DNA from 2 places in the Priestia sp. MDV22-iso46 genome. Region 2 is predicted to be linked to the other one. Evidence: a T-box and tRNA genes for the amino acid it is inferred to sense, from the RefSeq annotation. Region 2 holds a T-box; the other holds one or more tRNA genes.
The links. The T-box of region 2 lies ahead of serS (serine--tRNA ligase). A T-box ahead of a tRNA ligase gene usually reads a tRNA of that ligase, here a tRNA-Ser.
Positions count from the first base shown of each region.

Region 1 (7,945 bases), on a different contig from region 2:
ATGAAGCTGATTTCATGGAAGAAACTGCAGCTGAAGTGGGCGTTCCTTACCGAGTAGGAGAGCCTCATGCAGAGCGTGAAGTTATAGATATTGATCGCAATCGCAATCATGAAGTCGCTGGACGAGGAGAAGGAACGGGATACGGTCGTTTCGCACTCGTGCTTTCGATTCTTTCACTATTCTTTTTACCAATTATTCTTGGTGCCGCTGGGATTATTCTAGGGTTTATCGCACGCAGAAAAGGAGCACTTACGCTAGGAGCATGGGCAATAGGGATCGGAGTTGTATCGATTATTGTCGGTACGTTTATATTACCGTTCTTTTCATAAAAAAAAAGCGAGGCGCATATGCGCCTCGCTTTTTTTGGGGTTATGATTTAGCTGCAGCTTTTTCAGCTTCTTGCTTTGCGTGATATTCAGCAGCAATTTTATCAATTTCTTTTTTTAGTTCCTCAACCATTGTTTCTTCAGGAACTTTGCGTACGATTTCGCCTTTGCGGAATAGTAGACCTTCACCGCGTGCTCCTGCAATCCCGATATCAGCTTCACGAGCTTCACCAGGACCGTTTACAGCGCAGCCAAGTACCGCTACTTTAATCGGTGCTTTTACAGTTGAAATATACTCTTCAACTTCATTAGCAATGCTAATTAAATCAATTTCAATACGTCCGCAAGTTGGGCAAGAAATAAGAGTTGCAGCATTGGAAGCTAAACCGAATGATTTTAGCAATTCGCGCGCAACTTTTACTTCTTCTACAGGATCCGCACTTAAAGAAATACGTAATGTATTTCCGATTCCTTTAGATAAAATAGCGCCAAGACCTGCTGCACTTTTTACAGTTCCTGCAAATAATGTACCCGATTCTGTAATTCCTAAGTGAAGAGGGTAGTCAAATGCTTGAGCAGCTTTTTCATAAGCTTCAATTGCCAAGTTAACATCCGATGCTTTCATTGACACGATGATGTCATGGAAATCAAGGTCTTCTAAAATTTTAATGTGATGAAGTGCACTTTCTACCATGCCATCTGCTGTCGGATAGCCGTATTTATCTAAAATACGTTTTTCAAGTGAACCAGCGTTAACTCCAATACGAATTGGAATATTTTTAGCTTTTGCAGCATTTACAACAGCTTCCACTTTTTCACGGCGACCTATATTACCAGGGTTGATACGGATTTTATCCGCTCCGCCTTCAATTGCTTTTAATGCTAAGCGGTAGTCAAAATGAATATCCACAACTAATGGAATGTTAATGCGTTTTTTAATTTCAGGGATTGCATCTGCTGCGCGCTCGTCTGGACAAGCAACACGAACAACTTGGCATCCTGCTTCTTCTAAACGTTTAATTTCTGCAACCGTTGCTTCAACATCATGTGTCTTAGTGGTTGTCATACTTTGAATAACTAACTCGTTGCTGCCTCCGATTGTTAAATCTCCAACTTTAACCGGGCGTGTTTTTGTACGATGTATAATTTCACTCACGTGATAATCTCTCCTTCAAAATGAAATCAAGAATTTGAATTCATTAATAGAATAACTCTTTATGAACAAAATAACTAGTAGAAAGTACTACCTTAGCTATTTTAACAATGACTATCCCATCTTGACAAGAAGAATGCTGTCATTACTTGTAAATAGGGAACTTATACGTTTTTCCAATTTGAATATCCTCAGGCGCTGTACCGTTATTTAACTTTTTGAAGTCTGTAATCATTTGGTTCATAGAAACCGGTATCGATTTTTTTGTAAGCTCCTCAATGACGGACAAAACTGTATCGCCTGGCTTAATTTTTATTTTTGTATAGGTGGAAGAAGAGCTGGCGGCTTTTGTTTCTGCAGGCTGCGCTTTGCTGACTTGAACTGCTTCAGTAGCAGTGGGAATGGTCCCGTATTTAATGTCGTAGTGACAAATATATCCGATAAAAGCGAAAGCGGCTAATGCACATAGCTTTTTCATTATGCTCCTCCTTCATTCTTTTGCTTATGTGTAAAGTCTATGCTTGTCTTACTTAAATATGATTGGAGAACGAAAATTGAAAGAAAAATTAATGATTGTTTCATTAGGCTTATTGCCTTTAATCATGGTGCTGGGAAATTCCATGCTCATTCCTCTGCTGCCAAGCATTCAAAAGTCACTTCATTTAAACGGAGTTCAAACCAGTTTGATACTGAGTGCATTTTCGATTCCAGCCGCATTGTGTATCCCTGCTGTAGGGATTTTATCAGACCGGTATGGGCGTAAAAAGTTAATCATATATTCACTCGTCATGATGATAATAGGTAGTGTCATCGCTGCTAGTAGTGCTTCATTCTCTTCTGGAAGCTTTGCTGTGTTGATGGCAGGCAGAGTCATTCAAGGGATTGGAGCTGCAGGTACTACAACGTTGGCAATGGCATTAACTGGAGATGTATTTACAGGGGAAAAAAGAGCAAAAGTCCTCGGGATTTTAGAAGTGTATAACGGAGTTGGAAAAGTGGTTGCACCGATAATTGGAGCATCGGCAGCACTCGTCGTATGGTATGCCGCGTTTTTTGTCTATCCTTTAGCTGCAGGTGCTGCTTTAGTAGGTATAGTGATGTATGTGAGAGAAGGGAAAATAGGTTCGGATTCAGTATCTGTTCAAGAATATTTAAAGAAAGCCATTGGGATTGTCTATGATAAAAGAAAATCGCTTTTTCCTTTATTCTTTGTCGGGGGATTAGGGTTGTTTTTATTATTTGGCATTTTATATTACTTATCTTTTCTAATAGAGGAAACGTATCATATAGACGGTTTTTTTAAAGGAACCGCTTTTTTATTTCCTCTTGGTGCGATGACGCTCGTTTCTTACTGAACCGGTCAACGCATCAAAACAGATCTAGAGCTCATGAAAAAATTAATGATAGTAGGGATAACTCTTTTATTCCTGATGTTTGGAGTATTAACGATTATTTATACGCTTCCTGTGCTGATGTTTTGTTTGACAGTCGCCTTTGGCGGCTTAGGATTTGTTCTTCCGTGTATTAATATGATGATTACTTCAGCGGCTTCAGACGAAGAAAGAGGGTTTATTGTATCAATTTATGGAACGGTGAGATTTTTAGGAGTAGCGTTGGGACCTGTTGTTTTTGAAGTGTGGATGCATGCTGAAAGGCTGATGTTTGTTTATAGCTTTATTCTGCTCACAGCAGGAGGTTTGTGGGTTTTGTATCAGTTGAAAATTCTTTCTTCTGCAATGGGAAGAAGAAAAGTTGTACCGAAATAAAGAGGCCGAGACTTAACTAAATCACTCCAACCACCAGCTAGAAGCAGCCGCATACATGAAACCTGCGTTCACCATATCAATAAAAAAATCCGAACGAGTTGGATTCTCTATCAAGAATCTAGATTCCTCGTTTGGATTTTCCTTCAACTAAAATACGTTTGTCCCAGCATCTTTATTAGGTTTTACCTTTTTTCTTATAGGAACCCTTGTGACGAGCAACAAGTAAATGAAGAATGTTCCTATCCAGTAAAGAGAGCTATGTAGTGCTAGAGACAAAGAAAAAGCTTCAAAAAGCGTATAAAGCAGTGTGAAGGCTACCGTACTATAAGCGCTCAGTGCCCATAGCTGCTTGAAAGGAAGCTGCTTTTTAGTAATGAGTCCAATCAGTTTTCCAAGATAAGCAAGGCAGGTAATAGAAAGGAAGTTTAGTCCAGATGTTAATACGTACAGTAAAAGCATAGCGATAGGGACAAGTATGTATAAAGAAAATTTTTGTTCGTGCAGCAAGTTTAGCAGTTCATTTTTATCTTTATGATGCCAGTTTAGCAACTCATATGAATACGTTTGTGTTTGTGAATTAGTCGTGATGTAAATTCCATCCTTTAAAAAACCAATTGCATGAGCAGGGGAATGAAACCGTTCAATAGACTGTGAGGGGTTTAAGATAAAAGCGGTACCGTTTGCTTTTTTTGTGAAAGGTTGACTTGACGTAAGCTGTGAGTTTGAAATAGAAAAAGAAGGAACAGATTTCGGAAGATCTGTAGTAGCGATATGATAGCCGTTTACAATCGTCAAAGTCATAAAGAAAAATGTAGGCAGCAAAGAAATAAATGTTAAAAACAGCACAAAGCCAATTGTTTTATTCGTATGCTCAAAGCGAAGCGACCTTATTTTTTTGAAGGAAGTAAAACTCCATGCCATCTTTTTCAGCATGCTCATTGTAAAGCCTCCTCTTATTGAAGATTCTGATTATACCTTATTTTATAGCGAAAATTTAAGGTTTACAATAGATTTTAGAAACCGTTACCAATTACAATGATGCGGTGGAGCGTTTTGTCACAAGCACATCTTATGCGTATATGTACAGGTTTTGCCGTTATTGTTTTTGGGGATATTACGGGCAGCTTCAGGACCGTGCTGTTAATATTGCAGAGGTACACTCGAAAATCATTATTTGAAGAGGTATTCGAAAGTAAAATAAAGGAAGGACTCGTCGTGCAAGGTCTTTCTTTATAGGAGTGATTATTGTATGATAAATAGTAATAATAAAAAGGATAGGTGCGGGCATGGCTATTTTATGTTGGGCATTAATTATCATTAGCTTTGTTGTATCGTTTGTTGGGTTGGTTTATCCCATCATCCCAAGCGTGCTATTTGTAGCTCTAGGATTTGTTATATACGGTTTATTTTATGATTTTAGCTCCTATAGCTGGTTATTTTGGGTGATACAAGGATTGTTAGTTGTCGCACTTTTTTTAGCAGACTATATAGCTAATATTATTGGTGTGAAAAAATTCGGAGGCACTAAAGCAGGTGTTTGGGGAAGTACAGTTGGGCTGCTTGTGGGTCCGTTTGTTATTCCGGGATTTGGAATTATTTTAGGGCCGTTTATCGGAGCGATTGTAGGAGAACTGATTGTTCATCGGACCACAATTAGCAACGCAGTAAAAATTGGAGTAGGTTCGGTTATTGGCTTTTTTAGTGGCGCTATTTCAAAAGGATTTATTCAACTGCTGATGATTGCCTATTTTTTATACGCTGTTTTAAAATAATCTATTGACTTTAGGCTAGAAACATGTTAAATTTTTAATGTCGCTAGTAAATGTTATATTGTTCCACAGTAGCTCAGTGGTAGAGCTATCGGCTGTTAACCGATCGGTCGTAGGTTCGAGTCCTACCTGTGGAGCCATGGCGGTGTAGCTCAGCTGGCTAGAGCGTACGGTTCATACCCGTGAGGTCGGGGGTTCGATCCCCTCCGCCGCTATTTTCCAATTTGCGTTTGTGACATACATAATTCATATTGTTCCACAGTAGCTCAGTGGTAGAGCTATCGGCTGTTAACCGATCGGTCGTAGGTTCGAGTCCTACCTGTGGAGCCATGTGGACCCTTAGCTCAGCTGGTTAGAGCAGACGGCTCATAACCGTCCGGTCGCAGGTTCGAGTCCTGCAGGGTCCACCATTTATAGGGTTGGAGGAATACCCAAGTCCGGCTGAAGGGATCGGTCTTGAAAACCGACAGGGGTGTTAAAGCCCGCGGGGGTTCGAATCCCTCTTCCTCCGCCATACTATTGTCTATTCAAAGCTTCTTTTGAGAAAAAGAAGCTTTTTTTATGTTTAAAAGAATAGCGAATGGGAATTAGGTAAATATAAATCATGGATTAGGAACTTTTTATTTGAAACAGTAGGGTAAATTTGCTAATCTAAACGTATATGGTGCTTTTGCGCCAAAATGCTTACATATTTTGAAGGAGGAATTATTCATGGCTTACAAATTACCAGAACTACCTTATGCATACGATGCACTGGAACCACATATCGACAAAGAAACAATGAATATTCACCACACAAAACATCACAACACATATGTTACAAATCTAAACGCTGCTGTTGAAGGCAAAGCGGATTTAGAAAGCAAAAGTATTGAAGAGTTAATTTCAAACTTAGATGCTGTTCCTGAAGATATCCGTACAGCAGTACGCAATAACGGTGGCGGTCATGCGAACCACTCATTATTTTGGACAATCCTTTGCCCTAACGGCGGCGGTGCTCCAACTGGTGAATTAGCAGACGCTATCGCTAGCAAATTCGGCAGCTTTGATCAATTCAAAGAAGAATTTGCAAATGCAGCTAAAACTCGCTTCGGTTCTGGCTGGGCTTGGTTAGTTGTAAACAACGGCGAATTAGAAGTAACAAGCACACCAAACCAAGATAGCCCATTAATGGAAGGCAAAACGCCAATTCTTGGTCTAGACGTTTGGGAGCACGCTTACTACTTAAATTACCAAAACCGCCGTCCAGATTACATTTCAGCATTCTTTAATGTTGTAAAATGGGACGAAGTTGCTAAGCGTTACGACGCTGCAAAATAAGCTGAAGACGTATTTAAGAGCCAGTAAAGTAATTATTACCTTTACTGGCTTTTTTGTTTTCCAATTCTTTTACATATCTCCTTTTCTTTTTCACACACTAGGTGTAGAAGAGAAAAGGAGTTTTTTGATATGCCTTTATTAAAAAAAGTAGTTGGAGATGTAGAAGTTAGTAAAGATTTACTTTTGCTTTTAATTATAGGCGGTCTTTATGCCTTGGCTATTTCAATTTCCAATTCGTTTGTTAACATTTATCTGTGGAAACAATCAGGCGAATTTTCGGATCTCGCTATTTATAATTTAGCGGTAGTGGTGCTTCAGCCGCTTACGTTTATTTTAGCAGGTAAATGGGCCAAACGAATTGACCGGGTTGTGGTTTTAAGGTTAGGTGTATCTTTTTTAGCTGTTTTTTATATCGCTGTATTAGTCAGTGGAGCTAACGCAGCCGAGTATTTAGTATTGCTTGGTGGACTGCTGGGTATAGGATACGGCTTTTATTGGCTAGCTTTTAATGTGCTAACTTTTGAAATTACAGAACCTGATACAAGAGACTTTTTCAACGGATTTTTAGGGATCTTAAACTCTTTTGCAGGGATGATTGGTCCTTTAGGAGCGGGCTTTGTTATTTCCGCTTTGTATGAATCACTTGGGTATAAAATTGTGTTTGGTGTATCGCTTCTATTGTTTATCGGTGCCGTTGTGCTTAGTTTTTTTATTACAAGACGCGCAGCGGAAGGAGTATACAAATTTAAAGAAGTATGGGCTGAACGAAAAGTTAATAAAGACTGGAATCGAATATTGCAGGCTCATTTCTTTCAAGGGTTGCGTGAAGGTACGTTCATTTTTGTTGTATCCGTCATGGTATTTATTACGACGGGAAGTGAATTAGCTTTAGGAACATATGGACTGGTGAATTCAGCGGTTGCGTTTGTAGGATACTATGTTGCCTCAAGGTTTATTAAGCAAAAAAATCGCCTTCGGTTTATCTTCACAGGAGGCCTCCTTCTCTATGGAGCAGTCTTTTTGCTTATCTTTAACTTATCGTATCCAAAGTTAATTATATATGCTGTTTGTATTGCCATTGCCTATCCTATTTTGTTGGTTCCATTCATTTCTCTAACATACGATGTGATTGGACGAGCGAAAGACGTTGTTTCAAAAAGAATTGAATACATTGTTGTCAGAGAAGTATTTCTGAATATTGGGCGCGTCGTTTCCATATCTTTGTTTTTAATAGCTGTACTATTTTTTGATGAAGCAAAAAGTATCCCCATTTTATTAGCTATTGTTGGAGCAGGGCATACGATCATTTATTTTTGTGTGAGACATATCTCACAGCCTCTGCACAAAAAAGAAACGACTGTTACTCCTCCGGTATTAAATGAAGGAGACGGAGAGTCTCCAGCTTAGAGTGTTGTCAGCTCCTTCATTTGTACTATGGAAAATGCTTCGCTTTTCTTTTAGAATAAATACGTTGTGTAAATAGGCACCTGCCAGGTGTCTATTTATTTGCTAAATGTCTGATTTTATGGTGTTATGGTATATATGTTTTATAAAGTGTAGGTGTTGGTATGAAAAAGAAAAAAAGAAGAAAAAGTCACGTGCCTTTTCGTG
Region 1 is NZ_JBZVWT010000002.1:216,151-224,095, forward strand. It holds gene AC4NPH_RS13000 (G protein-coupled receptor family protein) at 1-329, shown strand, start outside; gene ispG (flavodoxin-dependent (E)-4-hydroxy-3-methylbut-2-enyl-diphosphate synthase) at 370-1,473, opposite strand; gene AC4NPH_RS13010 (hypothetical protein) at 1,625-1,957, opposite strand; gene AC4NPH_RS13015 (MFS transporter) at 2,034-2,834, shown strand; gene AC4NPH_RS13020 (hypothetical protein) at 2,868-3,245, shown strand; gene AC4NPH_RS13025 (DUF1189 domain-containing protein) at 3,393-4,184, opposite strand; gene AC4NPH_RS13030 (DUF456 domain-containing protein) at 4,532-5,017, shown strand; tRNA gene AC4NPH_RS13035 (tRNA-Asn) at 5,080-5,154, shown strand; tRNA gene AC4NPH_RS13040 (tRNA-Met) at 5,156-5,229, shown strand; tRNA gene AC4NPH_RS13045 (tRNA-Asn) at 5,270-5,344, shown strand; tRNA gene AC4NPH_RS13050 (tRNA-Ile) at 5,348-5,424, shown strand; tRNA gene AC4NPH_RS13055 (tRNA-Ser) at 5,436-5,528, shown strand; gene sodA (superoxide dismutase SodA) at 5,726-6,334, shown strand; gene AC4NPH_RS13065 (MFS transporter) at 6,464-7,741, shown strand; gene AC4NPH_RS13070 (peptidoglycan D,D-transpeptidase FtsI family protein) at 7,903-7,945, shown strand, end outside.
Region 1: it encodes a tRNA-Ser, which carries the amino acid that the T-box ahead of serS (serine--tRNA ligase) is inferred to sense. The anticodon was not compared.

Region 2 (7,945 bases):
CTTGGACAAGGGCATTTTGAAGTGTTTTGATAATATGTTGTTGACCGACTACGTCGTTAAAGCTTTGAGGACGGTATACACGGTACAGAGCCTGATATGCCACTACATCCTCTCCTTTTAATATAATTCATTAGTTATCATTATAGCGTATTATGAGGTTTTTTTTCAAAATAGTGAGAGATAAAATAAAAAGCCTACTCCAACAGAGTAGACTAAACTTATGTATATAACTGCCGTGCACCTTCCGTCGATTAACCACCCCAGGCGTTACTTAAGCAGTTAGCTCGGTTCAGGCGACCCCATGGCACATGAGAGGTTCTGCTTACTGCTGCTTCCTTCCGGACCTGACAGGGTTCACAGATTCCCATTGCATAGGACCCAAACGTCAACACCACTTACTTAAGGCAGGCCCTAAGATGAGCTAACCTCAAGAAGGAATTCGGCCTCGCTAGAGCGGATTGCGAGTACAGGGCACCGCTACCTCCCCGCTTAGCACGGCAAAGTTGAAACCAATAGTTTGGGCATCAAGTTGATGCATTTACAAGTATACGTCTTTTCATTCAAAAATGCAACCGCTATAGAAAACTTACTTTTTTAGCGCTATTTTCCAGCCTTTTTTCGTTGACGCAACTCACGAAAAAAGGTCGTTAAGAGGCTCCCGCATTCTTCTTCTAGCATACCTCCTACTACTTGTGCTTGATGATTAAACTTTTCAAACTCTAATAAGTTTAACAATGTTCCCGCGCAGCCACCTTTAGGATCATAAGCGCCAAACACAACTCTTTTCACTCTTGATAATACAATAGCACCTGCACACATCGGACATGGTTCTAAGGTGACATATAACGTAGCGTCTTCTAATCTCCATGTTCCTAGTTTCTTACATGCTTCATCAATTGCTAAAAGTTCCGCATGAGCAACTGATCGCTGTTCTGTTTCTCGTAAGTTATAAGCTGAAGCAACTACCTCGTCATTTTGAACAATAACTGCTCCAATGGGAACCTCTAATTTATCTTTGGCTTTTAATGCTTCATCAATTGCCAACCTCATATACTTTTCATCATTTAACACTTTTTATCCAACCTTACATATTATATTTTTTCTGAGTCAAACTATTTACTATGTACATCAGGAAAAGGAGAGAACTTATGTGAAGAACGCTAAAACTGCTTTAATTATTATTGATATGCTAAACGATTTTCAATTTAAAAACGGCAAAATACTTGCTGAAAAATCTTTAACAATTGCTCAAAACATTTCCAAATTAAAACAATATGCCTCGTCTCAACATATCCCTATCATTTATGTCAATGACCACTATAAGCTATGGCAAGCAAACTTAGAAACCATTTTAACACACTGCACAAATGAGATAAGCTCACCCATTCTACATCACATTTCACCACAAAACGCTGATTACTTTTTAATTAAACCAAAGCATTCTATCTTCTATGGGACAGCTTTAAATATTTTGCTATCACAGCTCGATGTGCATACACTTATTTTAACAGGAATTGCGGGAAATATATGCGTGCTTTTTTCAGCCAACGATGCTTATATGCGTGAGTATAACTTAATTGTGCCTGAAGATTGTATTGCTTCAAACGCAGATGAAGACAATACCTTTGCTTTGAGAATGATGCATAACGTATTAAATGCTCGTATTTGCAAACATACCGAGTTGATGAATTAAGTAAAAAGCCTTCTCATATGATGGAAGTAAGTCATATGAAATGGAGGCTTTTTATTATGCAAATTTACACTGTTAAAGCAGGTGACAGTATATATAGTATTGCAAAACAGTTCCGCATTGACGCAGGGAAAATTATAAGAGCAAATGAATTACCTAATCCAAATCAACTCGTCATCGGGCAATCTATGGTTATTCCAATCAACGGTACTTACTACACAGTAAAAGCTGGGGACACTATATGGAAGGTAGGAAGAAAATTAGGCGTTAGCTATCAGGCTATTGCCAATGCGAACAATGTTTCAGTTACAGCACCCTTAACACCTGGCCGCCGCATCTTAATTCCCCCTTCCCCCAACAAAAGAAACGGTGAGTTTTTAGGGTATGTTGAAACAAGCAATCGAAAAATCACTCCTCAAACAGAGAAAATGATTAATCAAAATGCAAAATACCTTACTTATCTCGGGCCAGCGAACTTCGAAGTGCAAAAAGACGGTTCTCTAAAGGCACCTCCACTTAACAATTTAGGTTCTATTGCTAAAGAAAATGACGTCATTTTCTTAATGGTATTGGCTAATATTGAAAACGGCGCATTCAGTGACGAAGTCGGCCGAGCAATTTTAAATAATAAAGACGTTCAAGATACGCTCTTAAATAATATTGTAAAAACAGCGAAAGAACAAAATTTCAGAGACATTCACTTTGACTTCGAATTTTTGCGTCCGGCAGATAAAGAAGCCTATATTGCATTTTTACAGAAAGCAAAAAAGCGTCTTCAAGATGAGCAACTTCTTATGTCTGTCGCTTTAGCTCCGAAGACAAGTCGAGATCAAAAAGGCAAATGGTATGAAGCACATGATTATAAAGCCATTGGAGAGATTGCTAACTTCGTTGTTCCGATGACATACGAATGGGGATATAGCGGTGGGCCTCCTATGGCCGTCTCTCCTATTGGTCCCGTACGTGATGTTTTAGAATATGCAGTATCTGAAATACCTAGTTCAAAAATTATCATGGGCCAAAACCTATACGGTTACGATTGGACACTTCCTTACAAACCAGGAGGGGAATATGCCAAAGCCATTAGTCCTCAACGAGCTATTGAGTTGGCAGCTCGCTATAAAGTAGCTATTCAATACGACAATAAAGCACAAGCTCCTTTCTTCCGGTATAAAGATGAACAGCAGCGCACCCACGAAGTATGGTTTGAAGACGCTAGGTCTATTCAGGCCAAGTTTGATTTAATCAAAGAATTAAAACTTAGAGGAATGGCTTACTGGAAACTAGGCTTAGATTTCCCGCAAAACTGGCTCTTGATTGAAGACAACTTCAAAATTACAAAAAGAGTGACACAGCCATAAATAGGGAAAGCTTACTGTTAACAGTAGGCTTTTTGTTATTCTTCTTACTGAAAGAAATTTCTTTCCCCCTTATTCTCCTTCTCTATGTTAAAATATTTTTTGTCTGTTTTTTTTGAACGAGTGGTCATGAAGGAGGCAAATGAATGCAAGGCACACCTTTTATTTCAGTAGAAGGACCCATCGGTGTCGGAAAAACCTCTCTAGCTAAAGAGATTGCACAAGCATTTCAATTCGAAATTTTAAAAGAAATCGTAGATGAAAATCCATTTCTCGGGAAATTTTATGAAAATATCAACGAGTGGAGTTTTCAAACCGAAATGTTTTTTCTATGTAATCGATATAAGCAGTTGGAGGATATTCAAAAAGGGTTCTTATCTTATAAAAAACCTGTTGTAGCAGATTATCATATTATGAAAAACATGATTTTTGCTGAGCAAACGTTAAAAGATGAACAGTATAAAAAATATGTACAAATCTTCCACATCTTAACGGCTGATATGCCAGCTCCGAACATTATTATTTATTTAAATGCCAGTTTAGATACCTTGTTAAAGCGTATTAAAATGCGCGGAAGAGAAATTGAACGAAACATCGATCCTCACTACCTTGCGAGGCTAAGTGATGATTATGAAAAAGCTATGACGGCGTTTGAACAAAATAACCCTGATGTAACCATTTTACGTTATGACGGTGATGAAATAGATTTTGTACAAAATAAACAACACTTAAATAGAATCTTATCAGAGGTTCAAGAGAGTATGTTAAAAAGGAGTATGTAATGGTAAACTTACGATCGAAATACAACATTCCTAATGATGCTGTGTTGACGATAGCGGGCACAGTTGGAGTTGGGAAATCTACAATGACTCAATCATTGGCTGATGCTCTCCAATTTCGCACATCGTTTGAAAAAGTAGATTCCAACCCTTACCTGGACAAATTTTATGGGGATTTTGAACGTTGGAGCTTCCACCTACAAGTATATTTTCTAGCGGAACGCTTTAAAGAACAAAAGAAAATTTTCGAGTATGGCGGCGGCTTCATCCAAGACAGATCCATTTACGAAGATACCGGTATTTTTGCTAAGATGCATTTTGAAAAAGGAACGATGTCTAAAGTAGACTATGAAACATATACAAGCTTGTTCGATGCAATGGTTATGACTCCATATTTCCCTCATCCGGATCTGCTCATTTATTTGGAAGGCAGCTTCGAAGATATTGTAGATCGCATTCAAGAAAGAGGGCGACCAATGGAACAACAAACGCCTCTTGATTATTGGAAAGAGATGCACGCCCGATACGAAGACTGGATTAATAACTTTACGGCTTGTCCTATTCTTCGTTTAGATATTAGAGAATACGACCTTATCAAGAATCCTGATTCAATTGAATCAATTGTTGAAAAAGTGGCTCGCTTTTTACAACATAACGAAAAGCTAAAACGTCGTCATCTATAAAAAAATGCCGCTTTATCTATTAAAGCGGCATTTTTAACAAATAAAAAACCGTTACTTATAAGTAACGGTTTTCCAATCTCCAATTTATCGCGCTATGTTAATTGCATTATAAGTCAAATATGGCGGAGGAAGAGGGATTCGAACCCCCGCGGGCTTTAACACCCCTGTCGGTTTTCAAGACCGATCCCTTCAGCCGGACTTGGGTATTCCTCCGTATCGACAAGTATTAATTTATCATATACAAATAATGAAGTCAACTCTTTTATTGATTTTTTTAAAAAAGATGTTCATTAAGAATTAATTCTTAATGAACATCTTCTACTTTTATTTAGAAATAAATTCTTTATTTCCCATATATGGACGCAGCACTTCTGGAATTTGAATTGATCCATCTTCCTGCTGGTAGTTTTCTAAAATTGCAGCTACCGTACGGCCAATTGCTAAGCCAGAACCGTTTAGTGTATGAACATGCTCTGGTTTTGCTTTTGTATCACGGCGGAAGCGAATATTAGCACGGCGAGCTTGGAAGCTCTCAAAGTTTGAACAAGAAGAAATTTCACGATACGTTTCATAACTTGGAATCCAAACTTCAATATCATACTTTTTGGCTGCTGTGAAACCTAAGTCAGCTGTACACATGCTTAGAACTCGGTAAGGTAAACCTAATAGTTGAAGAACCTTTTCAGCATGGCCCGTTAATTTTTCTAATTCATCATAAGAATCTTCTGGCTTAACAAAGCGAACAAGTTCTACTTTATTAAACTGATGCTGACGAATAAGACCACGTGTATCTCTTCCTGCAGAGCCTGCTTCTGAGCGGAAGCAAGCACTATACGCTGTATAAGCAATTGGAAGCTGATCTCCGCTTAAAATTTCATCACGATGTAAATTTGTAACTGGTACTTCAGCTGTAGGAATTAAGAAATAATCTTCTTCTTTAATCTTGAATGCATCTTCTTCAAATTTAGGAAGCTGCCCTGTTCCTGTCATGCTTGTGCGATTCACCATATATGGAGGAAGGATTTCTTCATAACCATGCTCATCCATATGTAAATCCATCATAAAGTTAATAAGAGCACGTTCTAATCTTGCACCTAACCCTTTATAAAATACAAAGCGGCTTCCCGTTACTTTCGAAGCTCTTTCAAAATCTAAAATATTTAAATCTGTTCCTAAATCCCAATGCGGTTTTGGTTCAAAATCAAATTGTTTAATTTCTCCCCATTTGCGAACTTCTACGTTATCATCTTCAGTTTCACCTACAGGCGTACTTTCATGTGGAACGTTAGGAATTGAAAGCAGCAATAGTTCTAATTCTTCTTCAACGCTGCGAAGCTCTTCATCCAATTGCTTTACGCGATCTCCTACTTCACGCATTTCAACGATTAAATGATCAGCATCTTGTTTTTCACGCTTCAATTGTGCAATTTGCTGTGATACTTCATTTCGCTTGCTTTTTAACTCTTCTGTTTGAGCAATTAGCTCACGGCGTTTTGCATCTAACTCTTCAAAGCGACCTAAGTCCGTTAAGTCCTCACCACGAAACTTGAGCTTTTCTTTTACTTCATTAAAATTAGCACGTAAAAATTTTAAATCTAACATACTTAGTACCTCCTTTAGTATAAAAGGGCAAAATAAAAACTCTCATCCCCATGAAAGGGACGAGAGTTTACCCGCGTTGCCACCCTAATTGAAAGCTAAAATAAGCCTTCCTCTTAAACCAGATAACGGATGAACCGAAACTGCCTACTACTTTTTCGACAGCTTGCTCTAGGACGGATTCATAAGAATTGATTATCGATTCACACCAGCCATCGACTCTCTTGAAATCAAAAATCTTATTACTATTTCCTATCAACGCTTTATACCAATATCATTTTTATTAATCATAATGTACTACAAGTCTTTACAAGATGCAATTCATTTATACAGGTTTTTTTGAAGCTTCTTCAACCATTGCTACAAAATACTGTGCCATGCGAGCATCATCTGTCAATTCTGGATGAAACGAACATCCCAAGAATTGACCTTGTCTTGCCGCAACAATTCGGTCGTTATGCATTGCTAAAACTTCAACGTTTTCTCCTACTTCTACAATATGCGGAGCACGGATAAATACGCCTATAAAATCTTCACCGATATCTTTAATATTTAGGGCCGCTTCAAAGCTATCCCGTTGACGCCCAAACGAGTTGCGAGCTACCGTAATATCCATAACACCTAAATGGGGCTCTTCACGGTCAACGACTTGTCCTGCGAGTAAAATTAAACCCGCACACGTACCAAATACCGGTTTACCTGCTTGTGCAAACTGGCGAAGAGGTTCCATAAAGTCATATTTGTCGATCAGACGACGCATTGCTGTGCTTTCGCCGCCCGGTAGGATTAAACCATCTATTTCGTTTAGCTGTTCAACTTTTTTTATGATAATGGCTTCAGCGCCTGCTGCTTCTAATGCTTGTGCATGCTCGCGAAAGGCACCTTGTAATCCTAACACGCCTACTTTTACCATTTTGTCAAAACTCCCTTTAAATTACCATCCACGCTCTTGCATGCGGTTTTCTGGTAATAATGATGAAATTTCAATCCCTTTCATTGCACTTCCTAACCCTTTTGATAAGTTTGCAATAAGCTCATAGTCTTGATAATGTGTTGTTGCTTCCACGATTGCACGTGCAAACTTTTCAGGGTTGTCTGATTTGAAGATTCCTGATCCAACGAACACGCCGTCTGCTCCAAGCTGCATCATTAACGCTGCATCTGCTGGTGTTGCTACACCGCCTGCTGCAAAGTTTACAACTGGTAAACGACCTTCACGTTTAATTTGCAGTAATAACTCATAAGGTGCGCCTAATAGTTTAGCTTCTGTCATTAACTCATCTTCGTCCATGCCCACAACTTTACGTACTTGAGCGTTTACTTGACGCATATGACGTACTGCTTCCACGATGTTTCCTGTCCCTGGTTCGCCCTTTGTACGAAGCATTGCAGCTCCTTCAGCAATACGACGAGATGCTTCGCCAAGATCACGGCAACCGCACACAAATGGAACCGTAAATGTATTTTTATTCAAATGAAACTCCTCATCAGCTGGAGTCAACACTTCACTTTCATCGATGTAGTCTACACCCATCGCTTCTAGCACGCGTGCTTCAACAATATGGCCAATACGAGCTTTTGCCATAACTGGAATGGACACAGCATTCATCACTTCTTCAACAATTGTTGGGTCTGCCATACGAGACACGCCGCCTGCTGCACGGATATCAGCTGGAACACGCTCTAATGCCATAACGGCAACAGCGCCGGCTGCTTCTGCAATTTTTGCTTGCTCTGCATTGATAACGTCCATGATAACGCCACCTTTTTGCATTTCCGCCATTCCTCGTTTTACACGATCAGTACCTGTAATGTTATTCATGTTTGTCTTCCTCC
Region 2 is NZ_JBZVWT010000025.1:3,449-11,393, forward strand. It holds gene dnaX (DNA polymerase III subunit gamma/tau) at 1-103, opposite strand, end outside; RNA gene ffs (signal recognition particle sRNA large type) at 234-498, opposite strand; gene tadA (tRNA adenosine(34) deaminase TadA) at 601-1,071, opposite strand; gene AC4NPH_RS30765 (cysteine hydrolase family protein) at 1,151-1,693, shown strand; gene AC4NPH_RS30770 (glycoside hydrolase family 18 protein) at 1,750-3,051, shown strand; gene AC4NPH_RS30775 (deoxynucleoside kinase) at 3,195-3,830, shown strand; gene AC4NPH_RS30780 (deoxynucleoside kinase) at 3,830-4,510, shown strand; tRNA gene AC4NPH_RS30785 (tRNA-Ser) at 4,631-4,723, opposite strand; gene serS (serine--tRNA ligase) at 4,835-6,112, opposite strand; T-box leader at 6,165-6,377, opposite strand; gene pdxT (pyridoxal 5'-phosphate synthase glutaminase subunit PdxT) at 6,435-7,022, opposite strand; gene pdxS (pyridoxal 5'-phosphate synthase lyase subunit PdxS) at 7,044-7,931, opposite strand.